Regions from separate parts of the Oceanisphaera avium genome, predicted to be linked through region 2. Evidence: predicted binding sites of a transcription regulator. Region 2 holds the regulator's gene; the other holds the start of a gene.
What was found. Region 2 encodes MetJ, which represses methionine synthesis genes. Its sites were predicted from a motif close to AGANNTCTAGANNTCT; they were not measured.
Positions count from the first base shown of each region.

Region 1 (11,234 bases), 1.2 Mb from region 2:
CTAAGCGCTATTACTTACTTATTACCATCTTATCTTGAGGCGGTTTTTTATGTCAGACACTACTTATTTCTAACTATGCCTAATTATGCTTAACTCCCCTGCTCGCTTTACCCTTAACGAACAAGCATGGCCTTGGCCACAGCATCTGCCAGAGCTGCAGTTGGTTAGCACCCGCTTTGCGCCCCCCCCTTAAGCGAGCAGGATTTCGCCCATTATGGCATTGCCCTGCCGCCCAGCCTGCACAAGGCTGCCCCTAAACGGCGAGCCGAATATCTAGCAGGGCGAGTATGCGCACAGCGTGCGTTACTAAGGTTAACTCACCAAACACACAGCCCTGAGCTTAATGCAGATAGATCACCAAGTTGGCCGCAGCATTGTGTGGGCGCTATTACCCATAGTGATAGCTGGGCCGCCGCTATCGTGGCTAAACAAGCACATTATTTAGGATTAGGGCTAGATATAGAACGCAGCTTAAGCCCCACTGATGCCGAAAAACTAGCACCTGCGCTGCTTACCCCTGCAGAGTTAGCTCGCCTGCAAGAACTCTCGCCCCAGCAGTTCGCCTTTATGGTAACGGTTAGCTTTTCACTGAAAGAAAGTCTGTTTAAGGCGCTCTATCCTTTGGTGAAAAAGCACTTTTATTTCGAAGATGCAGAATTAATGGAGTGGGATATACCGGCTGGTAGCGCCCGCCTACGGCTCCTAAGCACACTCAGCTCTAACTGGCCAAAAGGCCGTGAACTAGCCGCACAGTTTTGCTTATATGACGATCATATTTGGAGCTTGGTGGCTATTCCCAACAAAGGAACAAGGGGTGAGAATAAACAAGACCAACTAACCGAAAAACCAGATCTTGATTTGCATCAGGATGACAGCTAAACGTAAATCCAGCCGTTATACATTAGGCTCGGCACTGTTCTAAAAAACCTTACGCCCCAAGCCGGCGAAGAGGACTTAGCCGCGGTTTGGAATGTTATTTACGTAAGGCGGATTACGTAAAGCGTACAGCTGCTGGACTTTAGGGGAGCTTAGCGCTTTCTTTATCTTGTTGTTTAATCCCTTTATGACCATCTTCAGTTACACCCTGCTTCCAATAGCTACTAAAGTAACAATCACTGCGTGCTACTTGATGTAAGTCGGTTACATAGTGGCGAATGGCTTTCATATCGCTAAACTCACAGGCGCACCACACGCTTGGTTGGCCGTCTAACCAGCTAAGTTGTTGCACCGTCTCAGCTAACGACGCTCCTTGGCCGCGCAAACAGAGAGTTAACGTTAAGTCTTTTGGTAAGTCCATGGCGCTTAACCATGGCACCATATCAAGATGAGAAGCCAGCTCTACTACCAAATGACCTCGGGCATTGCTCGGCACTTGCTTAAGCACTTGGCTTAGGGCGGCAATAGCGGTCATGTCTGCTATTAATAACAGCCACTCACGATGCAAATCAATAGCTTGAATGGTGCCAGGGCCACGTACAAAAATCACTTCGCCCACAGCTGCATGCTCGGCAAAATAATGACCGTGACCACCGCTTGCTCGGCTCAGTTGCAAAGACTCATCGGTGTATAAATGGGCGCCTCCAGAGTGCTTAACAAAGTCGATAGTGAGCCGTTTATTACCTAGATCCACCGCGCTTAGGGTATAAGTGCGCAGCACCGGCTGCTCATCTATCTTAAGCAAAGCGAGATCCGTGTCGCCCGCAGGCGTAAACATCAGCTTCACATATTGGCCGGCACTCTCATGGCTAAAGTAGTGCATCTCATCGGTACTAAACTCAATACGCTGCATGGTGGAGCTTAGCGGATAACTCGCCTCTACTGTGAGGCGCTTTTTACGCTTTTTATCAATCATTATATTTTCCAGGTAGCGAAATAAAATAAGCTCTGCCATATAAATTTAGCCAGCGTTTGCTAAGCTAATCACAGTTTAGCGACTTAAATGCTTAAAAAATGCGCTTTTTATTGAACTATTTCAAACCTCGCACTAGCGACGTACTTCGTCGCTTTCGTGTTATCAGGCGCGCTAAAATCGATTAATTTAAGCTGCTTCATCGCATGCCGCGCATAATCTTTGTAAGTTAATAGCTTGGTTCAACACTAAGTTTGGGGTTGAAATATGAAAAATAAAATTTGCTTTGCTGGTTTATTATCTGAGTCCAATTTGGGTGATAGGGTCATTTTAAAATCCACTTGGGGGCTTTATCAACAGGCAGCAAAGAGCTACCCCGATACTGACTTTTGTCTGCTAAACCTTCAATTTGAAAAACTCACTATTCCTCAGCGAGCCTTTCGTAAAGTACGGTATTTAACAGGTACTTATTTACAAGCCAAGTCTTATGAAGAAATAGAGCGCAATGAATTAAGGCTTCACTATAAGCGACAGTTAGCTAATGTAAATTTGATTGTATTAGTGGGTGGCGGCCTAATAAAATATAAACATCAGAATATGTATCAATATTTAACCGCTATTATTAACACCGCTGAAGAGCTTGATATTCCACTGGTTATTAATGGCGCTGGCGTCGAGGGCTATAGTAGTAGCGACGCACGCTGCCAGCTGTTAAAAACATCGCTTAATAAAGAGATAGTAAAAAGTATTACCACGCGTGATGATTTTGATACGTTAACTCAGTGCTATATCAACCAAGGTAATGATAAACATCTCGCCAAAGTCGCAGACTCGGCCGTGTTTGCAAACGAAGTGTATGATATACAAGCGCAAAGCGGCAAAGTGTTCGGCATTGGCTTAGTGCGCGGAAATATTTTTGATGATTATGAAAAAAGTTTCAGCTTTGCCCAAAGCGCCGAGCTGTATGCGCAAATTATTAGCGAAGTAGAACGCAGAGGCCATAGTTATCAACTATTTACTAATGGCTACCCAGGGGACAGTGACTTATTGGCGCTGATTAAAGAAAAGCTTAACCGCCCCATATTGAGCGTGATTGAGCCACAGCACGACAAAGAGTTAGTCAACACCTTAGCGCAGTTTTCGAGCGTTATTGCCGCTCGTTTGCATGCCAATATTATTTCTTACTCCTTAAATATTCCCACAATAGGCTTAGTCTGGAACGATAAACTCAAGATGTTTGGTAAGGAAATTGGTCATCCTGAGCGCTTTTTAAGTTGTGAAGAATTTGATGCTAAGCACATTGTAGACTTAGCAGAGCAAGCCATGGTGCAAGGCTATAACCAAAATCAGCGCCAACAATATAGAGCCAGTGCAAAAAATAATATTAACTATGTATTTAATGCTTGGCAAAACGCTACCTTATAAAATAAAAAAGCCTCGCGATAACGCGAGGCTTACTAGCGTGACTCTTTAAAGATAACTTATTTTTCTTTGGCTAATAACTCTTTACGAATGATCTCAGCACCGGCACTTAAGGCATTGAGCTTACCGCGAGCAATATCGCGAGAAAGCGGCGCCATGCCACAGTTGGTGCAGGGATAAAGCTTGTCGGCATCCACAAATTCAAGGGTCTTACGAAGGGTGTCGGCAACTTCTTCTGGAGTTTCAATGCGCTCACTGGCCACATCAATCGCTCCCACCATCACTTTCTTGCCGCGTAATAATTCAAGCAACTCAATAGGAACATGAGAGTTATGGCACTCTAGAGAAATAATGTCGATATTGGACTTTTGCAGCTTAGGGAAGATTTCTTCATATTGTCTCCACTCGGTGCCTAAAGTCTTTTTCCAATCGGTGTTAGCTTTAATGCCATAGCCATAACAAATATGCACTGCTACTTCACACTTTAAGCCTTCAATGGCTCTTTCTAGGGTGGCAATGCCCCAGGCATTCACGTCATCTGAGAAGACGTTAAACGCCGGCTCATCAAATTGAATAATATCCACACCCGCCGCTTCTAAGTCTTTTGCCTCTTGGTTAAGAATTTTGGCAAACTCCCAAGCGAGCTGTTCACGGCTTTGATAATGCTCATCATACAGAGTATCGATCATGGTCATGGGGCCAGGTAGCGCCCATTTAATAGGCTGATCGGTTTGCTGGCGTAAGAACTTAGCGTCTTCTACAAATACTGGCTTAGTACGACTCACCGGCCCCACAACCGTTGGCACACTGGCATCGTAGCGATCACGAATTTTAACAGTTTTGCGTTTCTCAAAGTCCACACCATTAAGGTGCTCAATAAAGGTGGTCACAAAATGCTGACGGGTTTGCTCACCGTCACTTACAATATCGATGCCCGCATTATGCTGCTCTTGTAAAGACACACGCAGCGCGTCTTCTTTACCGTCAATAAGCTCTTGCTCTTGCAACTTCCACGGCGACCACAGTTTTTCAGGTTCGGCAAGCCAAGAAGGTTTAGGCAAGCTGCCGGCGGTTGAAGTAGGTAATAATTTTTTCATTATAAATTCCGTTTAAATTGCTGTTAATTACATAGCCTAAATTTAGAAAACGTAGCTGGCAGACCATTGCTCAAGAATAGCCTGATAAGGCTTAATGAAATGCTCTTCAGCAAACTTGCCCTGCTTCACTGCTAACTTGCTACGCTCTTCTCGGTCATAAACAATGTGCGTTGAAGAAAAATCTAAATTTTTCAAATTCGGTTGATAGGTATTTCCTGCTGCAGCGTTCGCATTATAAATTTCTGGACGATAAATTCGCTGGAAGGTTTCCATGGTACTAATAGTGCTAATTAACTCAAGGTTGCTGTAATCATTTAGCAAATCACCAAAGAAGTAAAAAGCCAGCGGTGCTACACAATTTGGCGGCATAAAGTAGCGCACATCTAAGCCCATCTTTTTGAAATACTGCTCAGTTAACGAAGTTTCATTAGGCTGATACTCCACCCCTAATATAGGGTGCTGATTAGCCGTTTTTTGATAGGTTTTGTTATCCGATACACTGAGGCAAATCACCGGTTGTTTGGCAAAGTTTTCTTGGTAGGCGTCGGAGTTAACAAAGCACTGAAACAGCTTGCCATGCAAATCACCAAAATTATTGGGGATACTAAAGGTCGGCTTATCTTTATTATGCGCCAATAACAGCGCACTAAAGTCATAATCGCGCACATAAGACGAGAAATTGTTGCCCACTATGCCCGGAATACGCTTATTAGTCACGCTATCCACGATAGTGGTTTGTAATATTTCAATAGTCGGAAAAGTATCGCCCTTGCCTTCTATGTCCATATTAACGGACACAATATCCAGCTCCAGTGAGTAACGATCGCCAGTGGGGTTATCCCAATCGGCTAACGCATTAAAACGATTATTAATCATCGTTAAGGTGTTGCGCAAATTCTCTACGCGACGCTCACCTCGGGCCAAGTTAGCAAAGTTGGTGGTAATACGGGTGCTATCGAGTGGCTGATAATTTTCATCAAAAGCGATGCGATTAATAGTAAATTTGAAGTCGTTACTCATGGCGTTCTGTATCCCATTTCCGGCAATAAAACCTAACTCAGCATGGTGAGGTTTTTGCATCATTAATAATTAACTGCAGTCGGGTCTAGAAAAGTAGTCTGGAAGTCTAGATGCCTGTAGTTAAGAGCTGAGTATGTTATACAGCGAGCATCGCATGAACATAAGTGATTTAATCTCATTAATACATGAGATTAATTCATGCTTCACTTCCAATGTGCCCTAAAGCCAAGCAGCAAGCGGTTTACAACGACTCGATGCCTAGCAACGCACCCCGATTTTTTAGCCAAATTTAACCTTGAAAGCGCCAGTCACACGCATGCTCACGCCAGCTATAGCGTATCGATCGCAAATAAGCCCTTACCCAAAAACGTCAGGCGTTAGCTTGTATGCTGCGCCTGATTGATGAAGTCACTTAAGTAGTTAATCTGCTCTTCACCTTTGCGCATGCCTAAAAATATCTGCTTACTAATGCCCTCCTCGCCAAAGCGCAGGCTTTTAATAGCCATGGTTTTGGCAAACTCATCCACCAGCCAGCCGGGCAAGGCGGTTACGCCGCGCCCCGCTGCCACCATCTGCAACATAATTTCCGTGGTCTCTATGGTTTTGTGATTTTTAACGGCGCATTTTGCGGGGTTTAAAAACTGGCTAAATATATCTAATCGCTCAGGATCTACCGGATAGCTAAACAGCACTTCTTCATTTAAGTCTGCTGGCTGCACCGAGTCTTGCGCGGCTAAGGGGTGTGACGAGGCCACCACCAGTCGATGTTCATAGTCAAATACTGGAATAAAGGTCATGTTAGGGGAAAATACCGGATCCGGTGTCACCAAAATATCAATCTCGAAGTTATGCAGCGCCCCCAGCCCCCCAAACTGAAATTCCTGTTTCACATCAACGTCTACCTCGGGCCATTTAACCAGATAAGGCTCAATCACTTTTAACAGCCATTGATAGCAAGGATGACATTCCATGCCGATGCGCAAGGAGCCCATTTCGCCGCCGGCAATTTGGCGTAATAAATGCTCGGTGTGTTTAAACTGCGGTAACACCCGATTAGCTAACGTTAAAATTTGCTCGCCGGCATTGGTTAGGCGCAGCGTCCTGCCCTCTTTTTGCCACACCGGCGTGTTAATTTGCCCCTCTAATTTCTTAATGCTGTGACTGAGCGCCGACTGCGATAAATTTAGCGACTCCGCAGCTTGAGTGAGCGTGCCCTGCTCCTTAATTGCCGCCAGCACTTCAAGGTGAAAACGCTCTAGCATACCCAACTCCCATCGTTAGCTATTATATTCATGAGAAAAGTGCATCATTATAACAAAATCAGTACCGATTTTTCATTGTTAGTAAAGAGACATTAGCGAGTCGAGATTTGCCAACGTTGAATAAAACTGTGGTAGCACTGCACTAGCATATCGGCTTGGTGAGCATATTCTGGCACTGCTTCTGGGAAATACAGCGCACAGCGACTACCGGCATTTTGCGCGGTTTGTAAATCAAATAAATAATCCCCGATATACAAAATATCGCTCGGTGCTAGCTGCCACTGCTGGCAAATAATTTCGATGCCCTCGGGGTGGGGCTTAGGTTTAGCATCGAGGCGAGTTAATACCAGCTCAATATCAATGCCTAAATTATTAATGGTCATCTGTGCCGCTTGGGGAATGTTGCGCGTTAAAATGGCCATCGGCAGTGATTTGGAGCGCAAATAATCAATGAGCTCTTTCGCACCCTCCACCCAAGTGGCCACTTGTGAGCTGCGAATTTCATAATCATGCACCAAGGCTTCCGCACGAGTGCGCGCGCCTTCATCGTTAAGACTTTCAATATGCGCTAAAATATCGGCTCCTGGCGCCATGCCAAGCTCTGCGCGCAAGCCCACAAAGTCAGGATTAGAATGGGCTAAGGTGCCATCCAGATCGAAGATCACACCCCGAATATCATTCAAGTTTAAATCACTAAGGTGAGTAATCACGGCTTTTCCTATAGTAAAAGAGGCGGCGCAAAGTGAAACAGTTTATTCATAATTTGTCTAATTAAGGATTCTGCGCCGCATTGGCAAACCTTATGTATATGCCTTAGCCATTAACCCCCTACTAATAATAAAGCCCAGCATTAAGCTGGGCTTTTAGTAAACGGTAACGGCTCAGGTGTACCAGCCTACTGACAATCAGACTCTTACTGAGATCCGAGGCCATCACGCTGGCGCCAGCTCGTTATCGCTAAGAAGAGACGGGTCGTGTTAAGGAGTGAGCGTACTCAATCACAGGTTAGCGTTAGGTTTAAGCGTGCAACTTAAAACTGATATTTTAAGGTTGCCTGCACATTACGCGGTGCACCGTAGTCGTGAATATCAAGATCGATACGATAAGCTTCGTCGAACAGATTATTCACATTGGCAGTAAGACTTAATTGCTCATTAAACTCATAGCGCGCCATGAGATTGCTCACCCAGTAGCTATCTTGGGTATAAATATCGCGATAAAGATCTTTTGCCCCCGACATATAAGTATGACTTTGCCAGTTAACGCCGCCACCCAAGGTGAGCTGGCTTAAGCTTTCGGGTGTATAACTGGTAAACAGCTTAACCTGATGTTTAGCCTGATCGGTGTTTAAACGCGCGCCTTCGTTGTCTTGGGTGAGCATACGGGTATAGCCGCCCTGCACCTGCCAGCCTGGCATGAGCTCACCAGCAATTTCTAACTCCCAGCCGCGGCCTTTGGTCTGATCTTCAGCCCGATACGCTTGGTTGCCTTGGGGCGTTTGGTTAGTACCATCTTTAACAGACAAATTATCTTTTTCTACCTCAAACACAGCAGCACTGGCGTTTAAGCGACCATTAAACCACTCACCTTTTAAGCCCGTCTCCAGATTAATACCTTCTTCAGGATCTAGCAGCTGATCGTTAACATCGCGTCGAGACTGCGGATTAAAAATAGTGGTGTAGCTGGCATAAGCAGAAATATTGGGCGTTACATCATAAACCAGCCCTACATAGGGCGTGATCACGCCTTTTTCTTCTCGCTTTTCCTTTTCATTACCATTTTCATCCAGCGCCCGCGTGCGCCAATTACTCCAACGAGCACCCAACAGCAGCGATAAGTCGTCAGTCGCGCTTAGGCGAGTAGCAACATAGGCACCATTTTCTTCAATTTTATTACGGCTGCCAAAGCCATAAAGCGACTCCCAGTCTGGCTCAGGGAAGTGTCTATTCCAGTCATAAACATTGACCTTAAAGCCATTACGGTCGCGGTAAAAATCTTTGGTGTAATCATCGGTCCAAGAACCATTAAGCCCCACAGACAAGTCGTGCTCTCGGCCAAGTAGTGCAAAGCTGCCATCGAGTTTAGCGCCCACCGAATCCACAGTGTTATCAATACGATAACTACGCAAATGAATATCGGCTTCCCCATTGGCATCGGGGATATAAGACGCCAAGCCAAAACGCTGCTTAGTCTCGATAGTATTATGGTTATAGGAAACACTCATTTTCCAGTCATCATTAAGATGATGATCGAGCGCGGCGCTAAGCCCAAGGCGACTGTCCTCAAAACCACTCCAATCCGCCATGGAATTATCCCCACGGCCAAAAGGCGTTAACTTGCCATCTTTATCTGCCAGTGCATAACCGGTATAAGGCCCAGCGCCCCCATCTGCTTGGTTTTCGCCATATTCAAGCGCTACTCTCGCCACCGTCTGCTCAGTAACATCCGCTTCTACTACGCCATACAACACCGCTTTTTCGTAGTTATAGCCTTGCTTCCAGCTATCTCCTATTTCTTTTACCCCCACTATTCGCCCACGAAAGGTGCCATCGCTATTTAATGGCCCAGCAATATCACCCACAGTACGCGACAGATCCCACGTCCCTAACGTTTGCGACACCGAGGCCTGAAAATCATGAGTGGGTCGTTTGCGTGTGAGTGAAATAGTCGCTGACGGATTGCCCGCCCCCGTCATTAAACCGGTGGCACCCCGCACCACGGTAACCGCATCATATAGGTCGGTATTAAGGGTGCCTAAGCCTTGCGAAGCACTGTAGCCGGCCACGCCTGCCGTAGGCAAAGGCAGACCATCTAGCATCAGGCTATTTACCGAATAACCTCGAGAAGAAATGCCCGCATAACTACCCAGTGCCGAGCCCGCCCCTCTAAAGGTAATGCCTGGCGCTCTTGCCACCGCCTCACCTAATGAGCTAATGCCTTCTTGATCAAGGCGCTCGCGAGTAATAACGGTGACGGATTGCGGAGTTTCGCGCAAAGAAAGATCCATGCCGGTGGCGGCATTGGTGTTATCTGCGGTAAAGCTACCGGTGCCCTCAGTGGTGCCATCTTTAATAGCAGCAGCACTCACCATCACTGGCGCTAGTCGCCATTCTCCTTCTGGCGTGACATCCGCATCGGAGTCGGCTACTTCTTGTGCCAAGGCGGAGGGTAAGCCCAGCAGCAAAGAGGTGATAATAGTGGCAAGATATGTTTTACAAGTGTAAGGCAAGGGGCAAGCGCCCTTAAGCACAGTGGCCATGTTTAACTACCCTTAAAAATATAAGCTCTCGCTTAGCGTGTATATGAAAGGCGGTGTAACTTTATGAGAATAATAACCGTTTACAAGCCGCCACTGATAAGACGAGTGAGCAGCGCATAATCAGTATATTTTTTATATATTTAAGGGAATTAATTAAAAGATTGAGCAGGTTTGCGGGTTTTATTACTTGCAAGCTAACTAACAAGCAGGCTCTAGCGCTTCACCCGCAAAGTGCTTTTTAGCTTGCGCTATCGCGGCCGTTGAACGCTTTAAGTCGTTAAATACCGTACTAATACTAATGCCAAGCTCAGCCGCAATATCCGCTTGGTATTTTCCTTCATAGCAACTGAGATACAGCACCTTTCGGGTGCGTTCACTGAGCGTAGCCAGCGCCGCTATCACAAAATGCAATTCCGCATTAATGAACGCTTCATGCTCAGGACCCCGCTCGCAGTTTTGCGTCCACATCAAGCCCCCTTCTTCTTCTAAAATTTGTCGACGACGGTTTTCTACTCTGGCGTGATCAGTAGCCAAATTGGCCGCCATGCTAAACAAATAAGCGCGCTGGTTAGTGATTATGACCGGCTCTCGCAAATGACAAAGCTTTAGATAAAGATCATGTACTAAGTCACCCGTCAAGCTAAAGGAACCGGTACGACGCACTAAAAAATGCGTGAGTTCCCTCTGGCAATCCAGATAACTTTGTATAAGCGCAGTATGTGAGTGGATAGTCAGGCCCATAGTTTAGATAAAGAACATAGAAAGTGAGTAACAGATAAACACAGGCTAGAATGATAACGATTTGCATTATTAATTCAAGACTTATTAAAGAATATGAATATTCTTAGAAAGAGGATTTATTAGCTTTGAAGGGAGGTTGAATTTAGCTAGCAAAGATTACAGATAAAACACTCTAAATTTTAAGCAACGCTGCTTAAAATTAGCGTATACATAAATATTCTAAAGCTCATGTAAAACGGCGTCTTTCTCTATTTTAGCTTAGCGAAAAAACGAGTTGCAGCAGCGCCACTGACGCAAATGGCCAACACTCTAGGGAATGTCATTAACACAGACACCTTCAATGCACAGTGCAAATACTTCGAATGTGCGCTGGGGGGACTATTGAACTATGTGGCAGAAAAAGAAAATAACACTTAATGGCGGTAGCAGGCCTGAATAAATTCAATTGAATGCCTTGTATATACTTCATACAGTTGAGCCATTCCTTCGTGTATGAGAAACCACAGTGAGATGGACGATTGATGAAGATATTCAACTGCTGCTATTAGTGCGCCAGCATTTTACTGCCCTATCAAAACAGAATC
Region 1 covers NZ_CP021376.1:1,207,955-1,219,188, forward strand. Annotated here, with positions in the region: partial or broken gene CBP12_RS13890 (phosphopantetheinyl transferase) at 238-366, shown strand; gene CBP12_RS13540 (4'-phosphopantetheinyl transferase family protein) at 379-879, shown strand; gene CBP12_RS05520 (siderophore-interacting protein) at 1,019-1,852, opposite strand; gene CBP12_RS05525 (polysaccharide pyruvyl transferase family protein) at 2,117-3,274, shown strand; gene CBP12_RS05530 (methionine synthase) at 3,331-4,368, opposite strand; gene CBP12_RS05535 (DUF1852 domain-containing protein) at 4,411-5,451, opposite strand; gene CBP12_RS05540 (LysR family transcriptional regulator) at 5,766-6,650, opposite strand; gene CBP12_RS05545 (HAD family hydrolase) at 6,743-7,360, opposite strand; gene CBP12_RS05550 (TonB-dependent siderophore receptor) at 7,681-9,909, opposite strand; gene CBP12_RS05555 (RNA polymerase sigma factor) at 10,108-10,650, opposite strand; gene CBP12_RS05560 (hypothetical protein) at 11,156-11,234, shown strand, end outside.
Region 1: CBP12_RS05535 (DUF1852 domain-containing protein) is a predicted target of MetJ. The motif match lies at 5,489-5,504, and genes of this name have one in related genera.

Region 2 (11,234 bases):
AAAAAATGACGAACAATGCATCTTGCGCTTAGCTGTGACTGTGGTGCGCGATGAAAAAGGACAGGTCGTAAACCATGTGACTATCTTGTCTGACATCACTCATTTAAAGCAGCATGAAAATAATCTTAAGCATCAAGCTTTTCACGACTCGCTTACAGGTATTCCTAATCGTTTATTATTTGGTGAGTTATTAGAGCGCGCTATTACTACCAACCAGCGTAACCAGAGCCAATTAGCGGTCTGCTATTTAGACCTAGATGGCTTTAAATTAGTCAATGACAGCTTTGGTCACGCCGCAGGAGATAACCTGTTAATAGAAGTCAGTCAGCGTTTGGCAGCAATTACTCGAGGCTGTGATGCGGTGGCGCGTTTAGGCGGGGATGAGTTTGTATTGCTCTTTAGCGGGCTAAACTCAAAACAAGAATGTGACTCTATATTACAGCGTGTTAAAAAAGTGATTTGTGAACCCGTCATCCTAGATGAGGGAGTAGTGACAATTTCCGCAAGTATTGGAGTGGCCTTATATCCGCAAGATGCCGATGAGGCAGAGTTATTATTGCGCTATGCGGATCAAGCGATGTATCAAGCTAAGGCGCAAGGTAAAAACGACTATGTCTTTTTTGATGTGACCTTACAACAGCAAGCACGCAGTGCCACCCAGCGCCTTGAGCAGTTGCAAGAAGGATTTCGCCGAGGTGAGTTCTTACTTCACTACCAGCCTGCCATTGACTTAAAAACGCAACAAGTCATTAGACTGGAAGCCCTTTTACGCTGGTCTCATCCTGAACTGGGCTTATTAGCGCCGGCGGATTTTTTACCCGTGTTAAACGGTAGCTATTTAGAGCTTGAGCTAGGGCTGTGGGTGGTTAAGCAAATACTCGAGCAGTTACAGCTTTGGCAAGCGCAAGGGCTGACCCTGACAGTGAGTATTAATGTAGGGACAGGGCAGTTATTGCATAAAGATTTTGTTAATCAGTTTAGCCAATTGCTCGCGCTTTATCCGAGCTCCTTTAGCCGCTTATTGGCCCTGGAGTTTCAAGAAAAGGCCCTATTAAGTGATGTGCAAGCTGCTATGGCAGTTTTACAGTGCTGTCGAGATTTAGGCGTTAGTACCACCTTAGATAACTTTGGCCTAGGACACGCCTCGCTAAATCATCTTCACCAGCTGCCCTTAGATGCCATTAAAATTGATCGCAGCTTTATCAGTGACTTACTCACTAATCAGCGCCATGTCAGCTTGGTACAAAGTGTTATTCAATTAGCAGCAGCCCTAAAGCTCGGCGTGACCGCTGAGGGCGTGGAAAAGCACGAACAAAGTGACCGCTTACAAGAGCTGGGTTGCTTTCAAATTCAAGGCTATGGCGTGGCGCTGCCCATGCCGGCAGAGCAAGTACAAGAGTGGCTGGGTGTGTGGGAGCGCAGTGATAAGCGCCTAGGTCAGGTGCAAGCCAAATAATGGCTTGCACTGTTATTAAGGGTGCCGTTGTTTAAGAGATTAGTGAAGAGTGGGTGGCTCACTAAATAAAGCACTGATATCGTCTTGATCAAACTGGTATTGCTGAGCGCAATAATCACAGTTCATTTCAATTTTCCCCTGTTCTTGTAGGATATCTTGCGCTTCTGCTTCTCCTACTTGCAACAACGCTTGCTCACATTTTTCCCGTGAACACGTGCATTGAAAACTCACGGCTTGCGGATCGAAGACGCGCACTGACTCTTGATGGTAGAGTCGATACAGCACTTCATGGGCATCTAAATTAAGAAGTTCTTGGGGCTTGATGGTTTGAGTAAGGGCTTCAAGATGTGAAAACTCTTCTCCTTGGCCGTCTGGTAAAGCTTGCAGCAACATGCCGGCACAGCGCGGTGTGTCTTGGCTTAAGTCGGTAAATAGCCAAATGCGCGTAGTCAGCTGCTCAGATTGAGCAAAGTAATTTTCTAAGCTCTCACTTAAGGAGTGCTCGCCTAACTCCACTATCCCTTGATAGCGTTCGCCTTCATTAGGCGTAATAGTAATGGCCAAATACCCTTTACCCACTATTTTAGACAGCGTATCGGAATCGGGCACTTCCCCTTCCCAGCGTGCGACACCCCGTAGCTGCTGTAAGTTATCTCCGTTAATAACCGCCAATGAGACAGGGCCATCACCTTGCAACTGCACGGTAATATGGCCTTCAAACTTAAGTGTGGCCGTCAGTAAACTGGTAGCGGTAAGCAATTCACCGAGCAAGCGCTGCACCGGAGCGGGGTAGCTTTGAGAAGCCAGCACCTGTTGATAGCTGTGCTGTAACTGAACCAGCTCGCCACGAACTTGATAGTTATCAAAAAGATAGCGGTGCAATGTGTCTATATGAGTCATAAAAATCCTGTCTGGGCTTGAGGCACTATGAAGGGTGCTGTAAGCGGTTACCTAATAAATATGGGGGCAAGTTCGTAACTAACAAGAGCTGAGAGTGCCTTACGGTCTATGTTAAAGATAAACCCTACTTGCAGCAGAATAAATGCATCAAAATTGGGCTCGACCAGCTCGTTGCTGTTTTTAATTGTCTTTAGCTTAGTGCTGCAAGCTCCCCGCAGGGCTTATTCTTGACCATGCTTAACTTTTAGCAAAGAACGACGCTCTTTTTTATCGGGCTTGCGTTGTGGGCTGGGGGTAAATTGATTATTAAGTTTACGCGCCTCGGCATTGAGCTCACGTTTTTTAATGCTCTCTGGCGTCTCATCATATAAGAGTTGCGCCTGCTCAGCTTTCCCTCTGTGCTCGCTTAGGGCGAGTACCTGAACTTCTCGTTCGTCGTCACCTTGGCGTAATTTAATAGTATCGCCGATTTCTACTATTTTGCTGGGCTTAGTGCGCTGACCATTATAATGCACTTTACCTCCTTCAATCATAGCGCGCGCTATGCTGCGCGTTTTATAAAACCGAGCCGCCCACAGCCATTTATCTAATCGCACCTTGCTTATGATTGTGTTCATCTCGTCCATCTTGCTTGTTGACTGACAAATAATGATAACAGATGCCACCTTAATTGGCTGTGCTAGCCTGCTGAACCGAATATGCTGAGCAGACGCATGCGCCTAGTTAGGATAAGCTCTTAATAGAGCTAGCCGATAGAGGATGTGAGCAGTGGGCGATAACAAACAAAAACCTCAAATTTTACACACTGAGTTAGTGGCACAAAGTCGCTTATTTAAGGTGGAGTCGGTGCATCTTAGATTTAGTAATGGGGTAGAGCGCCTCTACGAGCGCATGAGAAACGGCGGCAATGGCGCTGTGATGCTAGTGCCCCTATTAGACAAAGACACCCTATTATTAATTCGTGAGTATTGTGCCGGCACCGACAGTTATGAATTGGGTTTTCCAAAAGGGCTCATAGACCCGGGTGAAAATGCTTTTGAAGCAGGCAACCGAGAGCTGATGGAAGAAGTGGGCTATGGTGCGCGACAACTCACACCTTTAAAGCAAGTGACGCTAGCACCTAGCCATTTTGGTAGCCGTATGGATATATTATTGGCGCAAGACTTATACCCAGAATGGCGAGCAGGCGATGAGCCTGAGCCACTAGAAGTGGTGCCATGGCGCCTAGACAAATTGTATGATTTATTAGCGCACCCCGATTTTAGCGAGGCGCGCAGTATTTGTGGCTTATATTTATTACAAAACTGGCTTAACAGTAGCAATGCAAAGTAATTAACTAAGATTAAAAATGGTATTCATAAATAGAGCAATAGCTTTAAATTGTTATATTTTTTAAGTGGTTAAATATATAAAGCAACAACCATTAAACAACCGTAGTTAATTGAATTACATTATTATTCTATAAATAATAAAAGAGAGCGCCATAGACTAATGCGTTCTCTATTTTTTAGCTAAGATTAAAGGTTAAGTACATTAAGCGGATTAAGCTTACCTCTAATCAAATCGGAAATGGCGCGTGCATTGCCTTTTAAGCGACCGGAGTAATCTTTAATTCGCACGCCTCGTAATGTCTTAGACGAGTTGCTCGCCACGTTTTTGCTCATTAGCTTAACCGCAGCCGGCCAAGGCATGCTGCCTTTTTTGATTAAATAAAGCGGGTTGGCAATTTGCGAGTAGCCAAAACGAACTCCGCTAGTACGGCCATTGCTGGTACCTAAATGCACACCTTTAGTAGCGGACACTTTTCGTAAGACACCATACTTAAGTGCTCGGTGGGCAAAGTCGTAATCTTCTTGCCAAGAATACATGGGTAAGTTTTCATCGAATCTTTGCAGTTGCATTATCTTACCTGCATACGCCATATTGCAGCCATATAAGCCCTGCACAGCGCTTGGTTTCTCATGGGTATCTGCTGACTGACTCGTTAAGTAGTTCTGAGCCTCTTCCTCAGGAATACCGAATTCAAGATGAACTCCATCCGCTAAAACTAAACCTGTAATACCGACCACGTCAGTATTCTCAGTAAAGTATTTTTGTGCCTCAGCTATCCAGTTCTGGGCGGGTCGGAAATCATCATCAAAAAATGTGACGAACCAATCTTGCTCTACGGCTAATTCAGGCTGAGTAGTTAGCAAGGTCTCAATACCTGCATTTCGTTGAATACATAACCCCGCGTTAGATATAACCAGCTCGCCTTTTTTTTGCTCTATAAAAGGATGAGTTTCTAAACCTTCGATATCACTCTGTTCGCTACCGACAACCACTACATAGTGCGGCATAAGACTTTGATTCAACAAATAATCTAATAATACTTTGGTTTCTTTTGCTCTGCCTTTTGTAGCAACAATAACAAACGGTTTCATATATAATATATCCAAGTAAAAGTTAACAATTGAATCTTAAAGTTCACATTCTCAGTAGTTATATAACAGCAGGCAGACGTGTAGGTATGCCAATAATAAGATTGGTCACCCGAGCAGCAAGTTATTAAAAACTCATTTGCGGAAAAAAAGATACGTAATCTTGTAAAGCTGGAATATCATACAGTGCTCAAATAAAATTCCAAGTCAAAGCTTAAATAATAAATAGATTTAGTATTTTATTAACAATTAATAGCAGGCTCTTTTACTTTCTCTGAGCCTGCCAAAATATTAGGCGGGATTTTTTTCAGCGTAAAGAGTGAAAGGTTTACTCTGTTCGTCTATGGGTAAGTGCTCAACCTTGGCACCCTGTTGGCCAAAGGACTGCTGCATACGAGCGTAGCCTTGTTCAGTGGAATAACCAAAGGGCCCGCCAATTTCATCATCGGCGCAAAATACTACCCGCTCTACACCGGCATTAACCATGGCTGCCATACACATAGGGCAAGGCTTTCCACTGGCGTACATTATGCTACCCGGATGAGTGAAGCGAGCGTGTTCACGGCTAGCGATACGCAGTGCCTGAATTTCTGCATGAGCGGTGGGGTCGTGATCCACATGGGCCTGGTTCATGGCTTCGGCTAATACTTTTCCGTCTTGGACTAAAATTGCGCCAAAGGGCTCTCCGCCTTGTGCCACGCTCTCGCATGCCAAGTCCACGGCACGTTGTATTAAACTTTTATCATTCATTTGTTGCTCCTTTATATTGTTATGCCTGTGTTAGAGGTGCCTTTAGGCTGGCTCTTAATTTAGTGGTTAGTCATCCTCTTTGGCAAGCTAAGGCCTCGCTAAAACTCGGTGATCATAGCTAATCGCAGCCACAACAGGAAATCACAGACAAAATGACTCTTTAATCGTATTAAATGTGAGCAGCAATCGGTTATGCCGGCTCACTTATATTTTTAGCTAGTGCTTTCTGGCAAACTGCGATTACAGTAAAGTAGCTTGCAGGTTGTTAAGTTTTTAAAGCGCAGTGCTTTGCTAAAAAGATGAACCTTAGCTTTTTGTGAGGTGTGAGTTATTTTATTAAATCAACTTCGAGTGTGGATAAGATGTATCTCACGGTGTGGGTGTTGGCTGCAAATGTGGCTCGATAAAAAGGAGTAAATATGGATGTTTCTGCCTTGTTGCCCAGTGTTATTGCTGCTGCTCGCCAGTCGGGTGCCTTGATTTTATCGCTTTATAATAGTGGTGATTATAAAGCGCTTAATAAAGATGATAATAGTCCGGTAACAGATGCCGACTTAGCCGCTCATGAGTTTTTACAACAGGCGCTGCGCGATATTGCCGATGTGCCGGTACTATCGGAAGAAGGCAGTGAAGTCTCGCTAGCAGAGCGTAAAAGCTGGCCTTATTACTGGCTAGTGGATCCGCTGGATGGAACTCAAGAGTTTATTGCTGGAAGTGGCGATTTTTCTACCATGATTGCGTTAATGGCAGAGGGTGAGCCGGTGTTGGGCGTGGTATTTGGTCCTGTTAATGACTTGCTGTATTACGCGGTGCGTGGCCAAGGTGCATTCAAAGAAAGTCAGGGGCAGGTGCAACGTATCTTTGCCAGCCATTACGATAGTCGCCAGTCATTAGAGACACTGCGCATTACGGTAAGTAGACGCCAAAATGTTGATTGGGTACGCGCCCGTTTAACGGATGAGATTAATTACCAGTTAGTACCGCTTGGCTCCAGCTCTTTAAAGTCTTGCCTAGTGGCAGAAGGCGGGGCGGATATTTATATGCGTATTGGCCCTACGGGTGAGTGGGATACCGGAGCGACACAATGCATAGTGGAAGAAGCAGGTGGGCGTATTCGCGATTTGTACCTGCAGCCTTTAACTTATAATTTGCGCCACACTTTAATTAATCCCAATTTTATTACGCTTGGGGATCCTGAGCTAAGGTGGTCACAAATTCTCATTAGGCCAGAAGGTAATGGCGACTATTAGGTATTAGCTACTTAGCGGCCTAAATAACAAATATAAAAAACCGCAGACGAAAATTAGTAGTCTGCGGTTTTTTTAGTGCGGCTATAGTTGTTCGTCGCTTTCGAAGTCTTCAATTTCAATGCCAAGTTTTGCCATAATATCGCGCGCTCTGGCAGGGATTTGATCAGGCACGTCTTTGCGCAAGTCTTCGTCATCAGGCAACGGTTGTCCGGTATAGGCATGCAGAAAAGCTTCACACAATAATTCGCTATTCGTGGCATGACGCAAGTTATTAACCTGTCGACGGGTGCGCTCATCGGTTAGTATCTTTAATACCTTGAGAGGGATAGACACGGTAATCTTTTTTACTTGTTCATTTTTTTTGCCGTGCTCGGCATAAGGGCTGATATAGTCGCCGTTCCAATCAGTTTTCATTATCTACCCGCATCAAGGTTAAAAATTCGAGCAAGATTGTAACTCTTACACATTATATTGGCAATCCAACAGCTTAAACACCTGGCCGTCTAGGTGGCTTGACGTCTCGCTTGCGCTGGGTTACTGTGCGCGAAAGCAATAGTGACTTTTATAATTAAGCCGCCTCGGGGCAAAGGAGAATAAATGCCAGATTATCAGACTCAAACTCATGCGGTTCGTACCGGCATTGACACGGATTCTCAGCACGGTGCCGTCGTGCCCCCCATCTATTTAACCAGCACCTTTTCCTTTGAAAATTTTGGTAAACAGCGCCGTTTTGATTATGCCCGCTCGGGCAATCCTACTCGCCAAACTTTAATTGATGCGCTCACTAAATTGGAAAAAGGCGCCGGTGGCGCAGTAACGGCTAATGGCACTGGTACTATTAACCTGATTATTACCTCGCAGCTTAACAGCGATGATTTATTAATTGCCCCGCACGACTGCTATGGTGGCACCCATAGAATATTTAATGCCTTTGCTAAAAAAGGCCACTTTAAAGTGGAATACGTAGATCAAACCGATGCCGCCGCTATGGCCGCCGCCATGGCAAAAAAGCCCAAGATGCTGTGGATTGAAACGCCTTCTAACCCCTTGCTGCGGGTCGTCGATATTGCCGCCTTGTGTAGCGCCGCTAGGGAAGTGGGTGCCATGAGCGTGGTAGATAACACCTTTTTATCGCCCATTTTACAGCAGCCGTTAACGCTTGGTGCCGATTTAGTGGTGCACTCCACCACTAAGTATATTAATGGCCATTCTGATGCCTTAGGTGGGGCTGTAATCGCCGCCGACGCTGAGCTGGCCGAAGAGCTGCGCTGGTGGGCTAATTGCTTAGGCGTAACGGGTCCGGCCTTTGATAACTATCAGACGCTACGAGGCTTACGTACTTTGGGCGTAAGAATGCGCCAACACTGTGAAAACGCTGATGCTATCTTAGCGTATTTGCAGACTCGCTCCGAAGTAAAAGCTATTTATCATCCAAGCTTACCCGACAGCCCGGGTCATGAGGTGGCTGCGCGCCAACAAAAAGGCTTTGGCGCTATGCTGAGCTTTGAGTTAAATGTCGATGAGGCAGGCATGCGCGCCTTTTTAGGCGAGCTGCAGCTGTTTTGTTTGGCGGAGTCTTTAGGCGGTGTAGAAAGCTTAATTGCCCATCCCGCCACCATGACCCATGCAGCTATGCCAGAAGCTGATCGGTTAACGGCCGGCATTAGTAATCAACTGCTACGGTTATCGGTAGGCATTGAAGATGCTCAAGACCTCATTGCCGACTTAGAAAACGGATTTAAGGTACTCAACTAATAATGACTTTGCATCCAAGCCAAGAAGGGCTGCCTGCTCAGCAACGGGGCGTGCATAAATTTGGTGGCAGTAGCTTAAGCGACGCGCCTGGGTTTCAGCGGGTGGCTGATATTATTCGCAGCGAAGCACCCGCCGATGCTCTGATAGTGGTCTCGGCTTCGGGCAAGACCACCAATCGCTTAATTGAGCTATTAAATTTATTTGATAGTGGAGACAGTGCCGCCGCCACTACGCTAGAAGGTATTTACAGTTATCAGCAAGCGCTAATAACCAGTACGCTAGCCGAGCCTCTTGGGCACCCCTTACAAGCGGCCTTGGATGCAGATATTAATACCATCGCTTATGTCTTAGAAAGCCAACGACTTGATGAACATCAGCGTAATTTTATTCAGGCATTTGGCGAACTATGGTCGTCGCGCTTATTAAGTGCCCTCTTGTGTAGCCAAGATTTACCTGCCGTAGCCATTGATGCTCGCGATTTTTTACGAGTATCTGGCTCACCCGTACAAGTAGACGATGACCGCTCTCGCCAGTTATTAACCGAGCTATTAGCGCGCTACCCAGAGCAGCGGTTAGTGGTGACCGGCTTTATTGCCAGTGACGAGCAAGGGCGTACCCGTTTATTAGGGCGTAATGGCTCAGATTTTAGCGCCACTTTACTAGGCGCTTTAGCAGATAGCTCGCACACCACTATTTGGAGTGATGTGGCGGGGGTGTTTAGTGCTGATCCGCGGCGGGTATCAGAGGCGCAATTGTTATCTCGGTTATCGTTGGCCGAAGCCTCTGAGCTAGCCCGACTCGGTTCATCAGTATTACACCATCGTACTCTTGGCCCGGTAGTAGAGAGTCGCCAACAATTATTACTGCGCAGCAGTTATCATCCAGGCGATGGCCAAACCCGTATTTTGCGCCACGATCCTCGCGATCCTGGCGCCCGTATCGTGACTTCAGTGGACGATACCGTACTGATTGAAATGAGTATTTCAGATCGCTACCAAGAGCGCGTCAATGCGCTAACGCAATGGTTAACCCACCGTGAGTTAGTGCCCTTAGCCTGTAAACGCCGCCCTGAGCGTAAACTATGGCAAATTGCTTATACCCCAGAGCAAGCGCAACAAGCTTTTTCCTTATTGCGCGATCACCAACCTGCCGGTGGCTTCGAAGACTTACAACAACGAGAAGGCTTTTCACTGGTGGCCTTGGTCGGTAAAGGAGTGACTTCCCAGCCTGAGCAGTGTTTGCATTTTTATCATGCACTCAATGAGCAACCGCTGGAGTTTATTCAGCCCGCTAAAAATGGCTTAAGCCTAGTGAGTGTGGTGCGAAAAATGGTGTTAGAGCCCTTATTACAGCGCTTGCATAATAGCCTTTTTAGCCGCCCTAAACGCATTGGCTTAATTCTGTTTGGCCGCGGTAATATAGGCCAAGCGTGGCTTAAGCTATACCAAGCTCAGCAAGCCCATCTTGAGCAGCAGCTTAATGTACAATTAACCTTGTTTGGTGCTTTTAACTCTCAAGGAGGCGTGCTCTCTAGCGAAGGCTTAAGTGCTGAGCAAGTATTACATGATTTTCAGCCAGAGCCTGTGCAATGGCCTAACTGGTTAGAAGAGATTGCTGAGCACGGCTTTGATCAATTAGTGGCGCTGGACTTTACCGCCTCTGCTGAGCTGGTGCGCTATTATCCGGCATTGGTTGCACAGCGCATCCATTTAATCGTAGCTAACAAACTAGCCGGCGCCGCGCCGCAAAATCAGTATGTGCCGCTTAAGCAAAGCTTAATTGAACATGATGTACAATTTTTAGGTAATGCAACTGTGGGAGCCGGCTTGCCAGTACAAAGCAGCATAAAGCAGTTGCAGCATTCGGGCGAAGCCGTGCGTGAGATCAGTGGCATTTTCTCCGGCACCTTAAGTTGGCTGTTTCAACACTTTGATGGCAGTCAGCCTTTTTCTGAGCTGGTATTACAAGCTTGGCAGCAAGGTTTAACCGAACCCGACCCTAGAGAAGATCTCAACGGTCAAGATGTACAGCGCAAGCTAGTGATTTTGGCGCGCGAGGCGGGCTTTGATTTAGACCCCGATGAAGTAAGAGTGCAAAACTTGGTACCCGAGTCATTGATGGCCATTGATAAAGACACCTTTTTTGAGCGTTTAAGTGAATTAGATGCGCCCATGGCAGAGCAGTTGCTTAAGGCGCAACAGGCCGGCGCTAAATTGCGCCACATTGCTCGCTTTAACACGACGCTAGGAGAGGCCGAGGTAGGGTTAGCCACTGTGGCTAGCGATCATGCCTTTGCCCATGTGCGCCCTGGCGATAATATTTATGCCATAGAGACCACTCATTACCGACAAAACCCGTTAGTGATTCAAGGGCCAGGAGCGGGGCGCGCAGTGACTGCAGGTGCTATGCAAGCAGATTTATGGCAATTGCTGGCCAGTCTTTAAAAGACTGTGAGGCGGGAAGAGTGAAGAGCCAAAGCCTGATTTTATTAGCTTTTACTCCCCACGTTTTACCCATTCGCTCCGCACCAATAAAAAAGGCTCCTAGATAGGAGCCTTTTTTATTGGTGCGGAGGAAGGAGTTTCTTTAAGCTTTTTCACGCTTCACGCTTCACGCTTCACGCTTCACGCTTCACGCTTCACGCTTCACGCCACACCTTCCTCCTCACTCTTCCTACTTCGCAGGTATCTCAGCCACAGTGGA
Region 2 covers NZ_CP021376.1:2,429,905-2,441,138, forward strand. Annotated here, with positions in the region: gene CBP12_RS11130 (putative bifunctional diguanylate cyclase/phosphodiesterase) at 1-1,456, shown strand, start outside; gene hslO (Hsp33 family molecular chaperone HslO) at 1,496-2,356, opposite strand; gene hslR (ribosome-associated heat shock protein Hsp15) at 2,578-2,973, opposite strand; gene nudE (ADP compounds hydrolase NudE) at 3,125-3,688, shown strand; gene CBP12_RS11150 (glycosyltransferase family 2 protein) at 3,874-4,779, opposite strand; gene CBP12_RS11155 (nucleoside deaminase) at 5,068-5,526, opposite strand; gene cysQ (3'(2'),5'-bisphosphate nucleotidase CysQ) at 5,946-6,776, shown strand; gene metJ (met regulon transcriptional regulator MetJ) at 6,858-7,190, opposite strand; gene metB (cystathionine gamma-synthase) at 7,374-8,531, shown strand; gene metL (bifunctional aspartate kinase/homoserine dehydrogenase II) at 8,534-10,975, shown strand; gene CBP12_RS11180 (aspartate ammonia-lyase) at 11,221-11,234, opposite strand, start outside.